One region of the Clostridium fessum genome, then DNA from elsewhere that is predicted to be linked to it. Evidence: predicted binding sites of a transcription regulator. Region 1 holds the regulator's gene; each other region holds the start of a gene.

The links. The regulator LexA, encoded in region 1, represses DNA repair genes until DNA is damaged. The targets are predictions, from matches to a motif close to CNAACANNTGTTNG.
Region 2: the regulator LexA is predicted to act here: its motif matches at 2,628-2,641, upstream of uvrB (excinuclease ABC subunit UvrB).
Region 3: the regulator LexA is predicted to act here: its motif matches at 3,563-3,576, upstream of recA (recombinase RecA).

What each region holds. Positions count from the first base shown of each region.
Region 1 covers NZ_JAQEQF010000002.1:161,281-167,781, reverse strand. The annotation lists gene PG862_RS03465 (hypothetical protein) at 1-272, opposite strand, end outside; gene PG862_RS03460 (TMEM165/GDT1 family protein) at 837-1,532, shown strand; gene fliB (flagellin lysine-N-methylase) at 1,520-2,674, shown strand; gene lexA (transcriptional repressor LexA) at 2,861-3,478, opposite strand; gene PG862_RS03445 (coiled-coil domain-containing protein) at 3,661-4,575, opposite strand; gene PG862_RS03440 (LysM peptidoglycan-binding domain-containing protein) at 5,553-5,855, shown strand; gene PG862_RS03435 (alpha-galactosidase) at 6,039-6,501, shown strand, end outside.
Region 2 covers NZ_JAQEQF010000004.1:205,797-212,297, forward strand. The annotation lists gene bioA (adenosylmethionine--8-amino-7-oxononanoate transaminase) at 1-1,045, shown strand, start outside; gene PG862_RS07225 (MFS transporter) at 1,326-2,513, shown strand; gene uvrB (excinuclease ABC subunit UvrB) at 2,798-4,789, shown strand; gene PG862_RS07235 (threonine/serine exporter family protein) at 4,842-5,612, shown strand; gene PG862_RS07240 (threonine/serine exporter family protein) at 5,609-6,055, shown strand; gene PG862_RS07245 (DUF5688 family protein) at 6,009-6,501, opposite strand, start outside.
Region 3 covers NZ_JAQEQF010000003.1:66,369-72,869, reverse strand. The annotation lists gene rny (ribonuclease Y) at 1-1,527, opposite strand, end outside; gene PG862_RS04910 (regulatory protein RecX) at 1,748-2,356, opposite strand; gene recA (recombinase RecA) at 2,452-3,528, opposite strand; gene PG862_RS04900 (S8 family peptidase) at 3,891-4,781, opposite strand; gene PG862_RS04895 (polysaccharide deacetylase family protein) at 4,853-5,803, opposite strand; gene PG862_RS04890 (amidophosphoribosyltransferase) at 6,252-6,501, shown strand, end outside.

The sequences.
Region 1 (6,501 bases):
TCCTGCCGGATAGTCAATTTGGCACCGGCTAGTTCCGCAAAGTCTTTCAGAATCGGCAGAAGCGCCGCATCAAACCATGTCCGGAAATCCCGTACCGCATCATCAGCACGTTTCTGGTGAACTTTTTCAATGGCTTCCATGGCGGCCGCAGCTTCTTTTTGTGAGAGGTTTTCTGCCATGTCGGCTAAATTACCGGCCTGGTCTGCACCTGTAAAATCAAATCTCAAAACATCATCGTTTTCATTCTGCTCTAAAAGTCCACTCTGTTCCATAAAGTATCATCTCCAAAGATTTATAAATTGTTCATTAGAACAAATATGGCGTATAGCGTTAAGTGGTCTGCCTTGCGAACAGGATTCTGTTTGACGCAGGAATTATGGCAGGAATGTGCCGGGAATTGATATTGCCTGAACCTCGGTGTCTGCGTGCATTCATCCCCTGCCTGCAGAGGTTAGGGGGTATTCTGCTAATGAGTGATAAAATCGAATTTGCGAGTATGGTAAGAAAAAATAAGTTAATTGACACTGCAGAAGCATTAAATTCCGTTGACAAGTCATTCTTTATTTGATAATATTTATCAAGTAATTTAATATCCCATGAGGGAGTAGTTAGCGCGAAAGTGTGGTTTGTCAACATTCTGATTATAGCAACTGTATAATCTGGCAAATCTTAAATAATGAGACTCATGTATATCGATGGACAGTTTTTGTATCATGTATAGCTGTCAGTTGATATACATGAGTTTTTCTTTTGTGCATTGATGCAAAAAAGAGAGGACATCATAATCGACAGTGAGCGGTGAGGGAACATGCATTACATCTAGGAGGAAATGAAAAATGATGCTGTTTTTTAAAGTGTTTTTTACAGAATTTATCGCAGAGATGGGCGATAAAACCCAGCTTATGCTGATTGCTCTGACTTCAAAATATAAGTTGAGAGATATTATACTAGGAACTGCGGCGGCGATTCTTGTTCTGAATGGTCTTGCCGTTCTGGCGGGCGGACTTGTCAGTGAATTTATTCCTGACTGGCTTATTAAGATGATTGCAGCACTTGCATTTCTGTATTTCGCCGCATCGACTCTTGCCGGTGATGATGACGAAGAAGAGGAGGAGGGCGGTAAATCAAAGATTCAATTCGCACCCTTAGCTGTTTTTTGCACATTTTTTGTGGCAGAACTGGGAGATAAGACTCAGCTTACAGCCATCACGTTCGGAGCCAATGAAGGCATGAAATCAGCCTTTGTTGTATGGATTGGATGCTCTCTGGGACTTTTTGCAGCGGATATTCTCGGAATGCTGGTTGGATATCTTTTAAAGAGCAAAACTCCCGATGGGCTGCTGAATACACTGGCATTTGTTATTTTTTCCATATTTGGTGCTTTCACACTTTATCAGGGACTGAACATGATGAACGCAAGAGTCTGTCCGATTCCGGTATGGTCGGTATGGATTGCTGCGGCTGTTATTTTTACTGCCTTATGTGCCTGGATCTATATAAAAAGAAAGAAGGAAAATAAATGCGATATTTAAAACCACATTATTATGATAAATTTGTCTGTACAGCAGGAGATTGTCCGGATAGCTGCTGTGCCGGATGGCAGATCATGATTGATGAAACCTCTCTGGAGCGATATGGAAATGAAAAGAGCGAGTTCGGAACGCGATTACGCAATTCTATTGACTGGGATGAAGAATGTTTTTACCAGAACAATCGGCGCTGTGCATTTTTAAATGAAGAAAATCTCTGCGATCTTTATAAAGCACTGGGACCAGATTCTCTTTGTGATACCTGCCGGATGTACCCGAGACATACGGAAGAATACGAGGGACTTCGGGAATTATCTCTTTCCCTGTCCTGTCCGGAGACGGCTAGAATCATTCTTTCCTGTAAAGAACCGGTCCGTTTTCTGGAAGAAGAGGACGATTTGGAGGACGATTTTGAAGAATTCGATTTTATGATGTTTTCCCAGTTGGAAGATACAAGAGATGTTCTGTTTTCGATTTTACAGGATCGATCCCTTCCTCTGACTCTCCGAATGTCGGCATCCGAACAGCTGACAGAACAATATCAGATCCGGGTGGAAGAGCAGAAGGAATATGAAATTGATGAACTTCTGCGAAACTGTGAAGCTCATCATCAGAGAAAAAAACTCCAGGAATTTGTATCAGAAAGTCTTGCTGAAAAAGGCATTGATGCAGCATCTCTCCATCGGTGGGCACGCCAGATAGAAGAATTGCAGGTACTACGCGGTCTGGAACGCCTGCGTCCGGAATGGGATGATGTGCTGGATGGTGCTGAAAAGTGGCTGTATCAGGGAAGTGAGGAAACCTATCATAAAATTTGCGAAGAATTTCATAAGGCATATGGAAGCTTAGGAAGTCACAAAGAAGAATGGGAAAATCTGGGCGAGCAGCTTTTAATGTTTTTTGTCTATACCTATTTTTGCGGGGCTGTCTACGACGATATGGTCTGTTCCAAGATGGAACTGGCATTGTTCTCTGTTCGCTGGATACAGGAATTTCTGATGGTCAGATGGCTGGAAAATGGAAAGAAACTTTCCATGAAGGATGTGGAAGAAATCTCCTGGAGATATGCCCGGGAAGTAGAACATTCCGATGATAACTTAAATGCACTGGAAGACTGGCTTTTTGAGCGGTATGCACCGGTTTAATCACTGAAAGAAGCATATTGCAAAAATGAATCATACGAACAAAAAAGCTCTATTCTATAAAATTGAGCGTACCGTATCTCCGGACGTCAACGAATAGCATAGAGCTTTTGAGTTAAATTTTGCCACATAATGCTTCTGTCATTTTCATGATAATAAGCAAAAGGTAAGCGTCAGTAAACCAAGAGGTTACCGCATAAGGCGCAGCAGACCGATTACTTTGCCAAGAATCTGTACTTTATCCACAATAATCGGATCCATAGTTGCATTCTCCGGCTGGAGACGATAGTGACCGTTCTCCTTGAAGAAACGCTTAACGGTAGCTGAATCATCGATGAGTGCAACCACGATCTCGCCATTCTCTGCGACACTGGTCTGTTCCACGATAACACGATCTCCGTCATAGATGCCCACATCGATCATACTATTGCCGCGGACCTTCAGCATAAAAGTTTCGCTGTTCGGAAGCAGTTCTGCCGGAATCGGGAAATAGTTCTCCACATTCTCATCAGCCAGAATCGGCGCACCGGCTGCTACAGTACCGATAAGGGGTACATTTACCAGTTCACGGCGGGACAGGTTAAAGGTATCATCAACGATCTCGATGGCTCTCGGTTTCGTCGGATCCCGGTGAATATATCCGTTCTTCTCAAGCTGTTCCAGATGAGAGTGGACAGAAGAGGTAGACTTAAGCTGTACCTTTTCACAAATTTCACGTACCGTCGGCGGATAACCTTTCTTTAAAATGCATGCTTTAATAAATTCCAAGATCTCTTTCTGTTTATCTGTAATACGTCCCTGTGCCATATAGATTCCTCCTGTCGATGAAGTATATAAAATGTTTTTAATATCGGATATACAGTGATTCTGGCAGGATACAAGTCGAACGCCCACCTGATGGGACCAGCAGCTGAATCACTGAAAGGTCTGGCCTATAGTAAGCCCTTATTATATTATATATAGTAACATATGTTCGGGCAAAATGCAAACTATTGTTCGTCTTTATCAATGTTTTCTTTTTTAAGCTGTTCTCTTGCCTGCTCAAGCAGCACTTCCAGACGGGCATTTTCTTTGTCTGCCTGACGAAGGAGTTCCTGCATTTCCCGTTCTTTTTTGAATAGTGCGCGCTCCATCGTAAGCTCCGCCTGGGCTTTGCATTGCTGAAGACCCATATCAGCATCTGCTTTTTGTTTTGATAATTCCTGGGTAAGTCCTGTGAGTTTCTGCTGTAGTTCTTTATTTTCAGTTTCAAGTGCCAGAATCCGATCGGATGCATGCTGATAGGACTCTGACTTTACCTCCTGTTCCTTCTGAGAGTGAGAGAGAGCAAGTACCGTATCATGAAGCTCCTGTTTGCATTGTAAAAGCTCATTCTTAAGCATTTCTTCTGATTCTTTTGAATGTTCATTTTTCTTCAGCTGATTTTGTGCCTCTTCTAGTTTCTCCTTCAGCATCTGGTTGATCTGCTCCTGGTCAGCAGCACCTTTTTTGAGCGATTCTAGCTGTTCGGTGAGTGTCTGTTCCTGCTTGGTCAGCAAAGCGGACTCCGCATCCATTTTTTTCTTTTCTGCTTGAAGTTGTTCTACTTTTTTCTGTAACTCTGTGAGGCGCAGTTCTTTTCTCTGGAGTTCAGAAGAGAACTCCTCCCGTGCTCTGGCTTCTGCATTCTGGTTCAATTCCAAGCTATACAGATATGCGGAGGTGATGGACTTAACCATGGTTTCAAACTCCTCAATCTCGACACTTCTCCCCGGGATTGAGGATTTGGCTTGATTTAACTCAAACACCTGCATCACATGATCAAAGCCCTGGGCCTGGTTCATTCCTTTTTGTTCGCAAAATGCACGGAAAGCATCCGCTGTATCGGAATCGATTCGAAAGTTTGCCTGTTTAATTTCTCCCATATTCTATATTCTCCAATCTATTTTTTTGTAACTGTTTATGCAACTATTCAGTAGGTCTGCGCATTTACTGCGCTGACCGTACGAAAACATGGGTCAGCAGGCAAAAATCCCATTGCCGTAGGCAATTTTTAATGGATTTTTTCGTGTGACTGTGAAGGTACTGAACAGTTACCTGTTTATTTAATACCCTGACATTCTTGCTGCGAGATGGTAACTGTTCATACTCATGTAGACAGTTACGCGAGATAATACTCTGCTTATCAAACTGATTTCAAAGAAGTGCTTTGCAAAGATCATGCGCCAAGTCTTATAACGTTCGATTTAAACTGAAATTTCAAATTGCGTCATACTTTATTTTATGTATATAGATTATCATGAAACCACAATGGCGTCAATCTGATTCTATGGTATGTTATATATATGTTATACATGATTATTGTTATACATAGATTATGATTTTGATAGTAAAAATAGGAATGAAACTATCAACTATTCGTGAAAGGATGCTTTCGCGAATAGTTTCATCGACTTTTGTGGTCATATTTGCCAGAAATAGCAGCGCAGTTTTGTGCAATATGTATGATTTCCTATAAAAATCTATATACCTAAAGTATTTAGATTTTTATAGGGAGCAGGTGTCTGCTGCTTACGAGCAAAGCCGCGTTTTCTTACGTCACTTTTGAAACCGAAAATACCGTAAGAAAAGGTGGTGGCAACAGAAATTTGCCGTATTTAAATGCGAAGACACGGAAAATTTCGTTACTGGGCACGTATGCGGGAACAGTAGCAAACTGCGAACAAATGTTTGTTTTTTCTTTCAAAATCATTGACAAACATTTGTTCGTATCGTATAATGTAACCATACAGAACAAATGTTCCTGACATTTTTATAATATTCAAATCTCTTCTCATTCTTTAAGAACAGATTTGAATACAAAAAGACGATTCCAACAAAACACGAGAGGAGAAGATTGCAAATGTATACGTTGAAAAAAGGTGTTATGGTTTTAGCTGTTGTTTTCATCATGCTGCTTTCGGGCTTTTTTGGACGGAGTCTGATGTATGTGATGGCTGAGGAAGAAGCAGATACTAGACCGGAAAAGTACTATACCAGTATTCATCTGAAAGATGGAGATACGCTCTGGAGCATTGCTCAGACATATTGTGCAGATTCGGAGGAGTCAGTTGAAGAGTATGTACGGGAGCTGCGCCAGATGAACAGTCTTTCGGATGACCATATTGACGCAGGGCATTACCTGACCATTCGTTATTATAAATAAATCGTTACCGTTCACATACACGTACACACAACCGATAACAGAGACAGAATCAAATTTATAGAATTTTCCATATTCCTGTCCGTAGTCTGTTCATTTAATCTATTTTCTGGTAGAATAAAGTTTAGCAAGCAGTCTATATCTGATTAAATGACAAGCGACAGATGAACAGGAGGAAATAAGGATATGAGTATTGTATATCACGAATCATCGAAGATATTTCATTTATATAACCAGACCATCAGCTATATCATGATGGTTCTTCCAAACGGACATATGGGACAGCTGTATTATGGGAAAAAGATTCGTGACAAGGAAGATTTCTCATACCTTCTTGAATTAGCTCCCAGAGACATGGCATCTTATCTCTATGAAAACGATCGCACCTTTTCACTTGGACATATTAAGCTGGAGTACGGTACTTACGGAAGCGGTGATTACCGGCATCCGGCAGTAGAGATTCTCCAGAATGATGGAAGTACCTATTCAGATTTTCAATTTACTGGATATCAGGTTACATCCGGAAAGCCAAAACTGCCGGGACTTCCCGCTACTTATACTGAACAGGACGGGGAAGCTGAAACTCTTATTATTACGTTAAAAGATACCCATACTAATCTGGAGCTGCATCTTTTATATACAATATTTG
Region 2 (6,501 bases), on a different contig from region 1:
TCAGGCAATTATTTCACAGGTGGAAAAATTTTCTCATGTGATGCTGGGCGGGCTGACGCATGAGCCGGCGCACAGACTTTCAGAGAAACTGGCGTCCTGGCTGCCGGGCGATCTGGACTACTGCTTTTTTTCAGATTCCGGCAGCGTGGCGGTTGAGGTAGCGCTGAAAATGGCGCTGCAGTATTATATGAACCGCGGCGATGAGAAGCGGACGATGATTCTGGCGCTGGAACACGCGTACCACGGCGATACCTTTAAGACGATGGAGGCAGGCGATGATGAGGACTACCATTTTGTGCTGAAAGCCTATGGTGCAAGCCCGTATGTGGTTCACATTCCGACTGAGATCCCGGCGCTGGAGAAAGCATTTGAACAGTATCATGACAAGTTGAACTGCGTGCTGGTGGAACCGCTTTTACAGGGTGCTGGCGGAATGCGGATGTACGACATTTCATTTTTGGAGAAGGCAAGGGAACTCTGTGATAAGTACGGCGTGCTGCTGGTTTTTGATGAGGTGGCAACCGGATTTGGCAGAACCGGAAACCGCTTTGTGGCAGATCGGGTGCTTCCGGATATTCTGGTCCTCGGAAAGGCATTGACCGGCGGTTACATTGGTCATGCGGCGACTGTAGCAAATAAAAAGGTATTTGATGGATTTTTCGATGATAACCCGGAACATGCGCTGATGCACGGACCGACCTTTATGGGAAATGCCCTCGCGTGCAGCGCGGCGCTTGCCTCGATTGAGCTGTTTGAGACGCAGAACTATATGGAAAAGATTCAGAAGATCGAAGCTATCACCCGTCGGGAGATGGAAGGATTTGCCGATCCAAGAATCAGGGAGGTCCGCATGATGGGCGGATGTGTCTGTGTCGAGGTATATGATCCGGCAGTCCTGAAAGGGTATCAGGAATATGCGTACAAACGCGGCGTGTTCAGCCGTCCGTTCTTAAATTATCTGTACGCGATGGTTCCGTATATTATCAAGGAAGAAGAGCTGGTGCAGGTGCTTCAGTGCATGAAAGACTGGTTTGCGCGGGGATAGGTAACGAAGAAACGTAACCGTTCACAGGCAGGAATTTTCTGAACTGAAAATCCCGTTACTGGGAACACATGTGTGAACAGTGAAACATCTACCTTAGAATAAAAATCTTAGAATAAAAAAAATTTAAGTATTTCTTTCTGAATGAATTTCATTTATGATAAAAGGAATGGAGTATTGTTTTAAGAAACGATACATGGATTGTGTTGCCTGCGATTGTGAATGGATAGGACAGAAGCAATCAGAATTCTAGTATAAAACTTACATTCGGGGAGAAATTAATATGAAAGAACAAATGAAGAAAATAGCGCTGCTATCGCTGTCATTGATATTGACATCGGCGTATTCTGTTTCGATCGTGCTGCCATCGCTGCTGCAGCATTTCAGTGAATATACAACCGCACAGGTGGAGATGTTGATCTCAGCACCGTCGTTTGCGATCACTGTCATGATCGTGCTGAATGCATGGCTGTCGCGTTATATGAAAGACCGTCCAATGATTGTGGGCGGTCTGCTTCTTTTATCGGTCAGCGGCATGGTACCGGTGTTTGTACAGGAATATCCGGTGATGTTCGCGTCCAGGATTTTCCTGGGGATCGGGATTGGGCTCATTAATGCGAAAGCAATCAGCATTTTCAGTGAATATTATGAAGGCAGGGAAAAAGCGGCGCTGCTCGGATACCGCGGATCGGCGGAGGTGCTGGGAAGCGCGGTTATGACGCTGGTTGCTGGAAAATTGGTGTTGATCCGGTGGAATCTGGCATTTTGGGTGTACGCGCTCGGATTTGTGATTGTACTTCTGTATCTTGTATGGGTTCCGGGGAATATGGAGATGGGACAGAGTGCGGGCTCACAGAGTGCAGGGGCAGAGAAAGAAAGTCTGGAAGCGGAGGCAGATGGAAAAAGAGAATGCTGGAAAAAAGAAGTCCTGCCCATTGCTTATGCACTGTTTGCGGGATTTGTCATCTGCATCTACTGTTCCAATTCCCTGCGTGTCCCGATGCTGATTTTGGAGAAGAAACTTGGAACGGAGTCGGAAGCCAGCATCATTCTCACGCTCATGATGCTGATGGGAATAGCTGCCGGTGTTTATTTTGGAAAACTGACGATGTGGTGGAAGGAAAAATTGCCGGGGGTTGGATGCCTGATGCTTGGAGCGGGGATGCTTCTGACCGCATATGCGGGCAATCTGCCGCTGATTGGAATTGGCATTAGTATCGTTGGATTTTTCTATACCGTTCTGGTTACCTATTCCTTCCACCAGATTTCCGAGCAGATTCCGCAGTCTTCTATCAATACAGCCACATCAATCGTGCTGGTCGGCTGCAATCTGGGAGCGGCGTGTTCGCCGTTTGTGCTGAAATGGATGGGAAGATTCAGTGAGGGCGTGAGCGTGCCGTTTGTGGGGTATGCGGGGATGATGGGAGTATTAGGAATCGTTCTGATAGTAGTCACGGGAAGAAAGAAATAATACAGTAAACCAATAATAGGAATGACGGCAAAATCTGCAACCAGAACTGTATCGTACGGAATCTTCAGTTTAGAAAATTCAGAAAATTCCTACCTGTGAACAGTTATCTGAAATCGAACGTTTGTACTGATTTGTTTTGCTTTTATGTATACATTCATGGGTGGATTTGGTATAATAGAAATACTTAATGGGATTTTTTGTGTACTAGGAAATTCCTTGGAATCCCCTATTACACAAAAAGGCACATTCTTTATTTGTGAATTATATCAAATCAGGAGAAAGCAATGGATCATTTTGAGTTGGTATCAGAATACAGCCCGACCGGCGACCAGCCGCAGGCGATTGAAAAGCTGGTGGAGGGCTTCAAGGAAGGAAATCAGTTCCAGACATTACTGGGGGTAACGGGCTCTGGCAAGACGTTTACGATGGCAAATGTGATTCAGAAGCTGAATAAGCCGACGTTAATTATTGCACATAATAAGACGCTGGCAGCCCAGCTTTATTCGGAAATGAAGGAATTTTTTCCCAATAATGCGGTGGAATACTTTGTCAGCTACTATGACTACTACCAGCCGGAGGCTTACGTCCCGTCCACGGACACATACATCGAGAAGGATTCCTCTATCAATGACGAGATCGATAAGCTGCGGCATTCAGCAACGGCGGCGCTGTCGGAGCGGCAGGATGTGATTATTGTGGCATCGGTTTCCTGTATCTATGGTCTGGGAAGCCCGATCGATTATAAAAACATGGTTATTTCCCTACGCCCGGGCATGGAGAAGGACCGCGACGAGGTCATTCACAAGCTGATCGACATTCAGTACAGCCGGAATGACATGGATTTCAAGCGAGGTTCGTTCCGGGTGCGCGGCGATGTACTGGAGGTATACCCGGCGTATTCGGGCGGCGATGCGTACCGGATTGAGTTTTTCGGGGATGAGGTAGACCGGATCACAGAGATTGACACGCTGACGGGCGAGATCAAGGCGCAGTTAGGACATATCGCGATTTTCCCGGCATCGCATTATGTCATCCCGAAAGAGCGGATGGAGATTGCGGCAAACAATATTTTAGAGGAAATGAAGGAGCAGGTCGCTTACTTTAAGAGTGAGGATAAGCTTCTGGAGGCACAGAGAATCGCGGAGCGGACGAATTTTGATGTGGAAATGATGCGGGAAACAGGCTTCTGTTCCGGTATCGAGAATTATTCGCGTCATCTGATTGGTTCGAAACCGGGAGAACCGCCGTGTACGCTGATGGATTATTTCCCGGATGAATTTCTGGTGATTGTGGACGAGTCGCACATCACGCTGCCGCAGGTGCGCGGTATGTACGCGGGCGACCAGTCGCGCAAGAAAACGCTGGTGGAATATGGATTCCGCCTGCCGTCGGCGCTGGATAACCGACCGTTAAATTTTGAAGAATTTGAGAGCAAACTGGATCAGATTCTCTGCGTTTCAGCAACACCGGGCGAGTATGAGGCAGATCATGAGCTTCTGCGGGCAGAGCAGGTGATCCGTCCAACGGGACTTCTTGATCCGCCGATTGAGGTGAGACCGGTCGAGGGACAGATCGACGATCTGATTTCGGAGGTCAACCGGGAGGTGGATCGAGGGTTTAAGGTGCTTGTTACGACGCTGACAAAGCGGATGGCAGAAGACCTGACCGACTATATGCGCGATGCGGGAATCCGCGTCAAATATCTGCATTCGGATATTGACACGTTGGAACGCGCCCAGATTATCCGGGATATGCGTCTGAATGTCTTCGATGTGCTGGTCGGCATCAACCTGCTTCGTGAGGGTCTGGATATCCCGGAGATTGCGCTGGTGGCGATTCTGGATGCGGATAAAGAGGGATTCCTGCGTTCGGAAACGTCCCTGATTCAGACGATCGGCCGAGCAGCGCGAAATTCTGAGGGGCATGTTATCATGTATGCAGATTCGATCACGGATTCGATGCGGGCGGCGATCGAGGAGACGGAGCGAAGACGCGCGATTCAGCAGGCGTACAATGAGGAACATCACATTACGCCGACGACGATCAAGAAAGCTGTCCGGGATCTGATCACGATCTCGCAGGCAGCCGAACCGGTTACGAATAAGGTAACGAAGGATCTGGAATCGATGGATCGCCAGGAATTAGAAAAACTTGTAAAGGAACTGACGAAGAAGATGAATCAGGCGGCAGCCGAGCTGAATTTCGAGGAAGCGGTCGTGTTGCGTGACCGTATGGTAGAGGTCAAGAAAATGTTGCTGGATTTGGAAAATTCGTAACTGTTCAATACTTTCACAGTTACGAAAATTCATAAATCAGAGGGTGGTTGGTATGGAATATGGCGCGCTGATGGAGATGGCGGTCCGGGCGGGGGAGATCATGCTGGCGAGCGGAGCGGAGGTCTACCGTGTGGAGGACACGATTCACCGTATTTTAAAGCATTCAGGGATTGCACGGGCAGATGTGTTTGTCGTGACGACGGGGATCGTGGCGACGATTGCGGATGCATCACTTCCGCCGCTTACCTTGGTAAAAAGGGTGGAAAACCGGGCAACGAATTTGAACCGCATCTATCAGGTAAACAATGTTTCAAGGGAATTTTGCAGCGGAAAATTGTCCGTCGGGGAGGCGCAGGAACGACTGGATCGGATTGCTAATACGACATTATACGGATTCTGGAAGAAATGCATTGGCTATGCGGCAACGACGGGATTTTTTGCGGTGATGTTTGGAGGCGGTCCGGGCGAATGCCTGGTGGCGGCTGTCGTGGGAGTCGTTCTTGCGTTTGTCCTGCGGGCGGCGTCCAACCTTATGCTGAATGATTTCTGTCAAAATGCACTTGGCTCGTTTGCACTGGCGGTTGCGGCGTATCTGCTGCGCCGTGGGGCATTTCTGGGAATGAGCCTGGATGTAGTGATTATCAGCGCAATCATGCCGCTGGTGCCTGGGGTCACATTTACGGCGGCAATCCGCGATACGCTGAATGGGGATTACAGTTCGGGAGTCGCGCGGATGGCGGAGGCAGTCGTGGTGGCGCTGGCGGTTGCGTCGGGCGTCGGTCTGGCGATCGTGGCAGTCCGGCTGGCGGGAGGATCGGTATGACAGAGATGATAAGAGAATTGATGATCCAGAGCGTGGGGGCATTTCTGGCGGTTTTTGGTTTTTCCCTGCTGGTCGATATGCCGCGGAAATATCTGGTTTATGCGGGCATTACCGGAGGTGCCGGATGGCTGGCGTACCTGGTATCGATGCAGGTGGGAACCTCGCAGGTGGCGGCGGCATTTTTTTCCAGTCTGGCAGCGGCTCTGCTGAGCCAGGTATTTGCACGCGTGTTAAAAGCGCCCGTCACGATCTTTCTGGTGGCAGGAATCCTGCCGACGGTGCCGGGCGCATCGATCTACCGGAGCGTCTATTTTCTGATACAGGGACAGACAAAATGGTACAATTTTTATCTGATCCAGACGATCCAGATAGCGGGGGCGATGGCGGTTGCCATCTTTATTGTGGATTCACTGTTCCGTCTGCTCCGGAATAAAGCGTCGTAGTGGAACTGGGCGGCAGGTAGAGACAGCCCTGAATCCTGCTAAAATAATAAATATGATCTGACAGGCGGTCTTCAGCGGGCACATCCGACTGATTGATCGCCTGAACCATTTCATTGAGTTCTTCCGGCGGAAGAGAGACGTTGCTGGGAGTGAGAAGCACTTCATGGATGCTGGACGGAAGGATAATCAGATCTTCGCCCAGGCTTTCGGCAAACTCTTTTAAGACGCGGGGATAGAGCATGCAGGCAGCGCCGTTGATGCCGCGCGAATTTGTCAGAACGTAGAGAGCGACCGATGGAAGAGCTTCCGTTTCAACGATGTCCTCCATTTCGAGCTGATTGAGGGTGGATTCGATGGAGCTGATGTGGTACGGCAGTATGCGAGGTGTATTTTCTTCCGCCAGTATGCCGATCTCTTCCAGAGAAATATCCCACAGGGCAAGATGG
Region 3 (6,501 bases), on a different contig from region 1:
TCTCGATTCACGGATTACATTGACCTTGATCTGTCCCGGATACTGTAACTCTTCCTGAATCCGCTTTGAAATCTCTCTCGCCATCAGAACCATATCATCGTCGCTGACCTGTTCCGGTACAACCATGATACGCACCTCACGACCTGCCTGAATTGCGTAGGATTTATCAACACCCTTATAGGAGTTCGTGATATCCTCCAGCTGTTTCAGACGGTTGGTATATGTTTCCAGAGTCTCTCGTCTCGCACCTGGACGTGCCGCTGAAATCGTATCAGCTGCCTGTACCAGACATGCAATCAAGCTCTGTGGCTCTACATCGCCGTGATGGGCTTCCACTGCATTGATAACGGTTGCGGACTCTTTGTACTTCTTACAAAGCGCCACACCCAGTTCTACGTGGGTTCCCTCCTGCTCGTGATCGACTGCCTTTCCAATATCATGTAATAAACCTGCACGTTTGGCGGTCCGTACATCGACGCCCACCTCAGCCGCCAGAAGTCCGGCTAACTGTGCAACCTCAATCGAATGCTTCAATGCATTCTGACCGTAACTTGTCCGGAATTTCATCTTACCAAGCAGCTTGACAAGTTCCGGATGGATACCATGAATGCCAACTTCCAGAAGAGCCGCTTCGCCCTCCTCGCGCATCATGTTTTCCACTTCTTTCTGTGCCTTCTCTACCATCTCTTCGATTCTGGCTGGATGAATCCGTCCATCCACAATCAGACGTTCCAGTGCAATACGCGCTACCTCTCTCCGGATTGGATCGAAGCCAGACAGGACAACTGCCTCCGGCGTATCGTCGATGATCAGTTCCACGCCCGTCAGAGTCTCCAGTGTACGAATATTTCTTCCCTCACGTCCGATAATTCGTCCCTTCATCTCATCATTCGGAAGCTGTACGACTGATACGGTTGTCTCAGCCACATGATCCGCAGCACAGCGCTGAATCGCTGTCACCACATAATCCTTGGCTTTCTTCTCTGCTTCCTCTTTCGCTTTCGCCTCGAGATCTTTGATCAGCTTCGCCGTATCATGCTTTACATCTTCTTCCACGGAACGCAGCAGATATTCCTTTGCCTGTTCAGAGGTTAAACCGGAGATCTTCTCCAGTTCCAGCATACCTTTCTCATAGAGAGCCTCTGCCTCCGCAGTCTTTCTCTTAAGTGCCTCCTCCTTGACATTCATACCCGCTTCACGCTTTTCCATCGCTTCTGCTTTTTTGTCCAGGTTTTCTTCTTTGCTCAGTACACGTCTTTCATAGCGCTGAAGCTCAGCTCTTCTTTCCTTTGTTTCTTTCTCAAGCTCATTCTTTGTCTTTAACGACTCTTCCTTCGCTTCAAGGAGAGCTTCTCGCTTCTTTGTCTCAGCAATTTTCAATGCTTCATCTATTATTTCCCTGGATCGTTCTTCTGCGCTTCCAATCTTCGCCTCATATGTCTTCTGGCGATGCTGGTTCGCAACGACCCAAGTAATAGCTGCTACAATAACACCTGTAACGATAACCGCAATTATTACTTGTGACACAGGAGCACCTCCTTATTTAGTTTTCATTGTACGAAAATACAATACTATAATTTTAAACGGTTTTATACAGTATGTCAAGCAGAATAAGCGCTTCCTAACCAGCTTCCTGGGACACCTTCAGACAGCGTTCTGTTCTGTTTTATAATACATTTGCACGTTCACAATCATGAAACAGAATCCATTCAAAATTATCTTTGGTAAATGACTCTGCGCCTGAAAGTCAACCAAGTGCATCCTCCTGCTCCTTCATCTCTCTCCGGATATCTTCCCATGAAAATCCCCGCCTCATCAGATAGGCAATGATCTTTTTTTCCTCCTCCGGCGCTGTCTCTCCCGCCCTGTAATGCTTCTTCTCAAGCAAGACGCGGATTGCCTCGCCCGAATCATGTTCTGTCTCTTCCAGCTGCTCCCGGATGATCTCGCGCGATATGCCTTTTCGCTGCAGGTAAAGCTTCAATTCCGCCTGGCTTTTCCGCTTTCCATGAACCTGCAGGTAATTCGCCGCATATCTGGCATCGTCCACAAAATGATATTCCTGCAAAAATCCAATCGTCTCCTTCACGATCGAATCCGGATACCCGTCCTGAAAAAGGCGGCGGCACATTTCTCCTTCCGTCCGGTCCTGCACCTTCAAAAGATTCAGCGCCCGCTCATGTGCCCGGCGGCTTAAAAGATCCAAAAGCTCCCTCTCCGTTCTTTCTTCCAAAACCGCGCCTTCACAGACACCGTATTTTTCTAATTCCCCATTATATAAAAGAAAGGCAAAGTCCTCATCCGTGAAAACTTTGCACTTTCTCTTATCCAGGGATTCTACGCGTTCAATCCGCATATACAGCCCCTTTTCATAGCTACAGTTCACACGCTGCCAGCTGTAACTTTTCCTGTTACTGTTCACACATATGCGCCCTGTAACAGGATTTTACTCTATTTTTCGTCCTCTGCGTCCACTCCTACCGGCGGAAGCTCCGTCGGTGCTTCCTTGGACGCCTCCGGCATCATCGTGTCTTCGGAAAGTCCGTATTTGACCCGTACCTTGTTCTCAATCTCAAGGCAGATTTCCGGATTTGCTGCCAGGAAATTCTTCGCGTTCTCGCGTCCCTGACCGATCTTGCTGCCCTCATAAGCATACCAGGCGCCGCTCTTCTCCACGATGTTCTCCTTCGCCGCCAGATCCAGGATATCGCCCTCACGGGAAATACCTTTTCCGAACATGATATCAAACTCTGCCTCACGGAATGGCGGAGCAATCTTGTTCTTCACAACCTTGATGCGGACACGGTTTCCAATCACTTCGCCGCCCTGCTTCAGAGACTCAATCCGGCGGACATCCATGCGGACAGAAGAATAGAACTTGAGTGCCCGTCCACCGGTCGTAACCTCCGGGTTTCCGAACATGATACCAACCTTCTCACGCAGCTGGTTGATAAAAATAACGATACAATTTGAACGGCTGATTGCTGCGGTCAGCTTTCTGAGTGCCTGCGACATCAGACGTGCCTGCAGACCTACGTGGGAATCACCCATCTCGCCGTCAATCTCTGCCTTCGGAACCAGTGCGGCAACCGAGTCCACAATCACGATATCGATCGCACCGGAGCGCACCATCGTCTCGGTAATCTCAAGCGCCTGCTCGCCGTTGTCCGGCTGGGAGATATACAGATTATCGATATCAACACCGATCTTCTTCGCATATGCCGGATCGAGTGCGTGCTCTGCATCGATAAATCCAGCGATACCGCCTCTCTTCTGTACTTCTGCCACCATATGCAGGGCAACCGTCGTCTTACCACTGGACTCAGGTCCGTATACCTCGATGATTCGTCCCTTCGGAACACCGCCCAGTCCCAGTGCAATATCCAGGCTCAGGGAGCCGGTCGGAATCGTCTCTATATTCATATTCGCACCAGAATCACCCAGCTTCATCACTGAGCCTTTTCCGTATGCTTTCTCAATCTGTGTCAACGCAGCATCCAATGCTTTCAGCTTGTCTTCTTTATTCATCTTTCCCTCCAAAACGCCGCTCCGCGGCCAATCACGAACAAACGTTCTAAACTTAGTTCTATCATAGCGGATCCGGCTGTAAATGTCAACTGTTTTCTTTTGGTTTTCCCCCGGACGCACTGCAGGATGCTGCCGGATCTATAACCTGATTCTGCGATTCAAAGTATCTACAATTATATCATTTTCCGGCTGGTTCTGTCTATTATTTTGCCGAGAAAAGCTGCTACCCGAACTGTGTCGTACGGAATTTTCAGTTCGGAAAATTCCGTACGACACAGTTACGCTGCCACCATTACTGTTCACACAAAACCTTCCGTTGCAAAAATGCCTGCCTGTACACGCCATCTGGCACCGCCCCGCTTCTACTCTAACAGCCGCCCGATATCCAGCGCCCCCCAGCCCTGCTGGTTGCGCGGCAGCCCCAGATCCACTGCCCGCTCTTTAAAGCGAAGCTTCACATCCCGGTTCGTCATGTCCGGGTTCTGCTCCAGCAGAAGCGCCGCCGCCCCCGCGACAAGCGGCGTAGACATGGACGTCCCGCTTTTAAAACGGTACCCGTTCCGCCGCAGGTTACAGCTCACAATCCGTGATCCAGGCGCCACAATGTCCGGCTTGCAGATGCAGGCGTCCGTCGGACCCCGCCCCGAATAGTCCACCATCCGGCTGCCTGCCACCTCTACCTCCCGGTCATCATCCGAACATCCCACCGTGATGACCTTCCGGCTGATCCCCGGCGTTGTGATCGTGTGCGCGGCTGGACCATTATTTCCCGCTGCCACCACGACCACATACCCGGCATCCCACGCCGCATCGACACCGCGCACCAGCGCCGAATCCTCACTCATTCCCTTCGGTGTAAAGGAACCAACCGATATATTGATAATCCGGATCCCGTACTGGCTGCCATTCTGGCGCACCCAGCGAAGCCCTGCCAGCACATCCGATACATACCCATTTCCCCTCTGATCCAGCACTTTCAGGCAGACCAGCTGCGCCCCCGGCGCCACACCCTGATAGCGTCCCGCCGACGCCGTGCCGCTGCCGGCAATCATCCCTGCCACATGCGTTCCATGCCCATTGTCATCATACGGCTGCTGTTTTTTCTTAAGGAAATCCCGAAATCCGTAAACGCAATTTTCCAAATCCGGATGCAGAAATACCCCTGTGTCCAGGATCGCCACTCCGACGCCTTTTCCTGTCAGTCCTCGTCTGTACGCCTCATTACAATGAATCCATTCTCTCGCCCGGTTCACAGGAAAAAGCCCCCATATTCTTCCCTTACTGTTAGAATATGGGGGCTTTCGCCGTATGTGAATGCAGCCTCTTATTTGTGGAAGCTGTAATAGACGGTTCCGCCTGCCAGTCCACCGCGGAACTGCGCCAGCTCACTGACCGTCACCAGCTGATAGCCACGCTCCACAAGCGCCGGAATGATCGTGACTGCCGCATCACCGGAAGCATTGTAAAGCTCATGCATCAGAACCACCGAGCCATCTTTTACCTGGTTTAACACGGTCTGCACCGATGAAGCCGCATTGCGCGTCTTCCAGTCCAGCGTATCCACATCCCAGAGTACGATCGGCTGGCTGATATTGGCAAGCACAGTGCTGTTTTTTCCACCGCCCGGAAGACGGACTGTTTTCGGTGGCTCGCCTGTGATCGCGGCAACCGCCTGATTGCAGGCCTCCACCTGCTGACGAATCTCCTGTGCGCCTAACTTCTGGAGATACTTGTGATCCTGCGTGTGATTTCCAATCTCATGCCCATTGGCATACATCCGCTGAATCTCACTCTTATAGGAATTCACACGGTTTCCGACCACATAAAAGGTCACACGGCCGCCGTACTGTTCCGCGCAATCCATGATGCGGTTTCCAACCGGGGCATACGGACCATCATCAAAGGTCAGTGCCACCATCGGTGCATTCGGATCGATATAACGACCGCCGCTGGCTACCATTCCATCCGGAACCTGGCTGTCCCCCTGCTCCGTTCCCTGTGTCTCAGAAGCAGTCTGTCCGTTATTTCCTGTCTCCTGGTTCTCTGTTGTCTGCTGTCCTTCCGCTGCGCCAGCATGATTCTCGCTGCCAGCAGCCGTCTGTGCATCCCCCGCCTCATTCTGGGAACCGGACGCCTGCTCCCGCCTCTGAATCAGCTCCATATCCGATGCCGGTCCGGACGGCACATCATCCGCATACGCCGCAAACGACGCCCCTACCGTACAGACCGCCGTAAGTAACAGTGCTGCTGCTCTCATTTTCCATGTTTTTCTCATACCGCTCCAAACCCTCCAAATCGTTTTCTTTTTCTTCTGCCATTCCGATGCAATCCGGAACAGCCGACCATGTGACATACTCACGTACAATGGTTTTATTATATCACATTCTTTCTTTATTAAGAACACTTCGTCCCATTTTACTTCTTACATTTTTCTGACAAGGTTAGTGTTCACGCATACGTGCCCGGTAACGGAATTTGACGTGGTTTCGCATTTAAATACGGCAAATTCCTGCTACCTCCACGTTCTCTTATGACGCTTTCGATCCCAAATGTGCCTGCCTGTAAACAGCTCCAAAGAATATTCATAAGTATTTTTAATAAATATTTCATATTGTGTAATACACCTAATATATGCTATGATAAAAATGATGTCGTTACGCATCACAACGCGTGCAACGTAACACATGGAGTTTATTGACAAAAGAGTTGAAAGGAAGTAACAAATGGGCGGATTTTTTGGTGTCACATCAAAAACAAACTGTACACTGGATCTTTTTTTTGGTACGGACTATCATTCCCATCTGGGAACACGACGCGGTGGTATGGCGGTTTATGGAGAAAACGGTTTCAGCCGTTCTATCCACAATATCGAGAATTCCCCGTTCCGTACAAAATTTGAGCACGATGTCGATGAAATGCAGGGTAACATGGGCATCGGCTGTATCTCAGATATGGAACCGCAGCCTCTGTTAA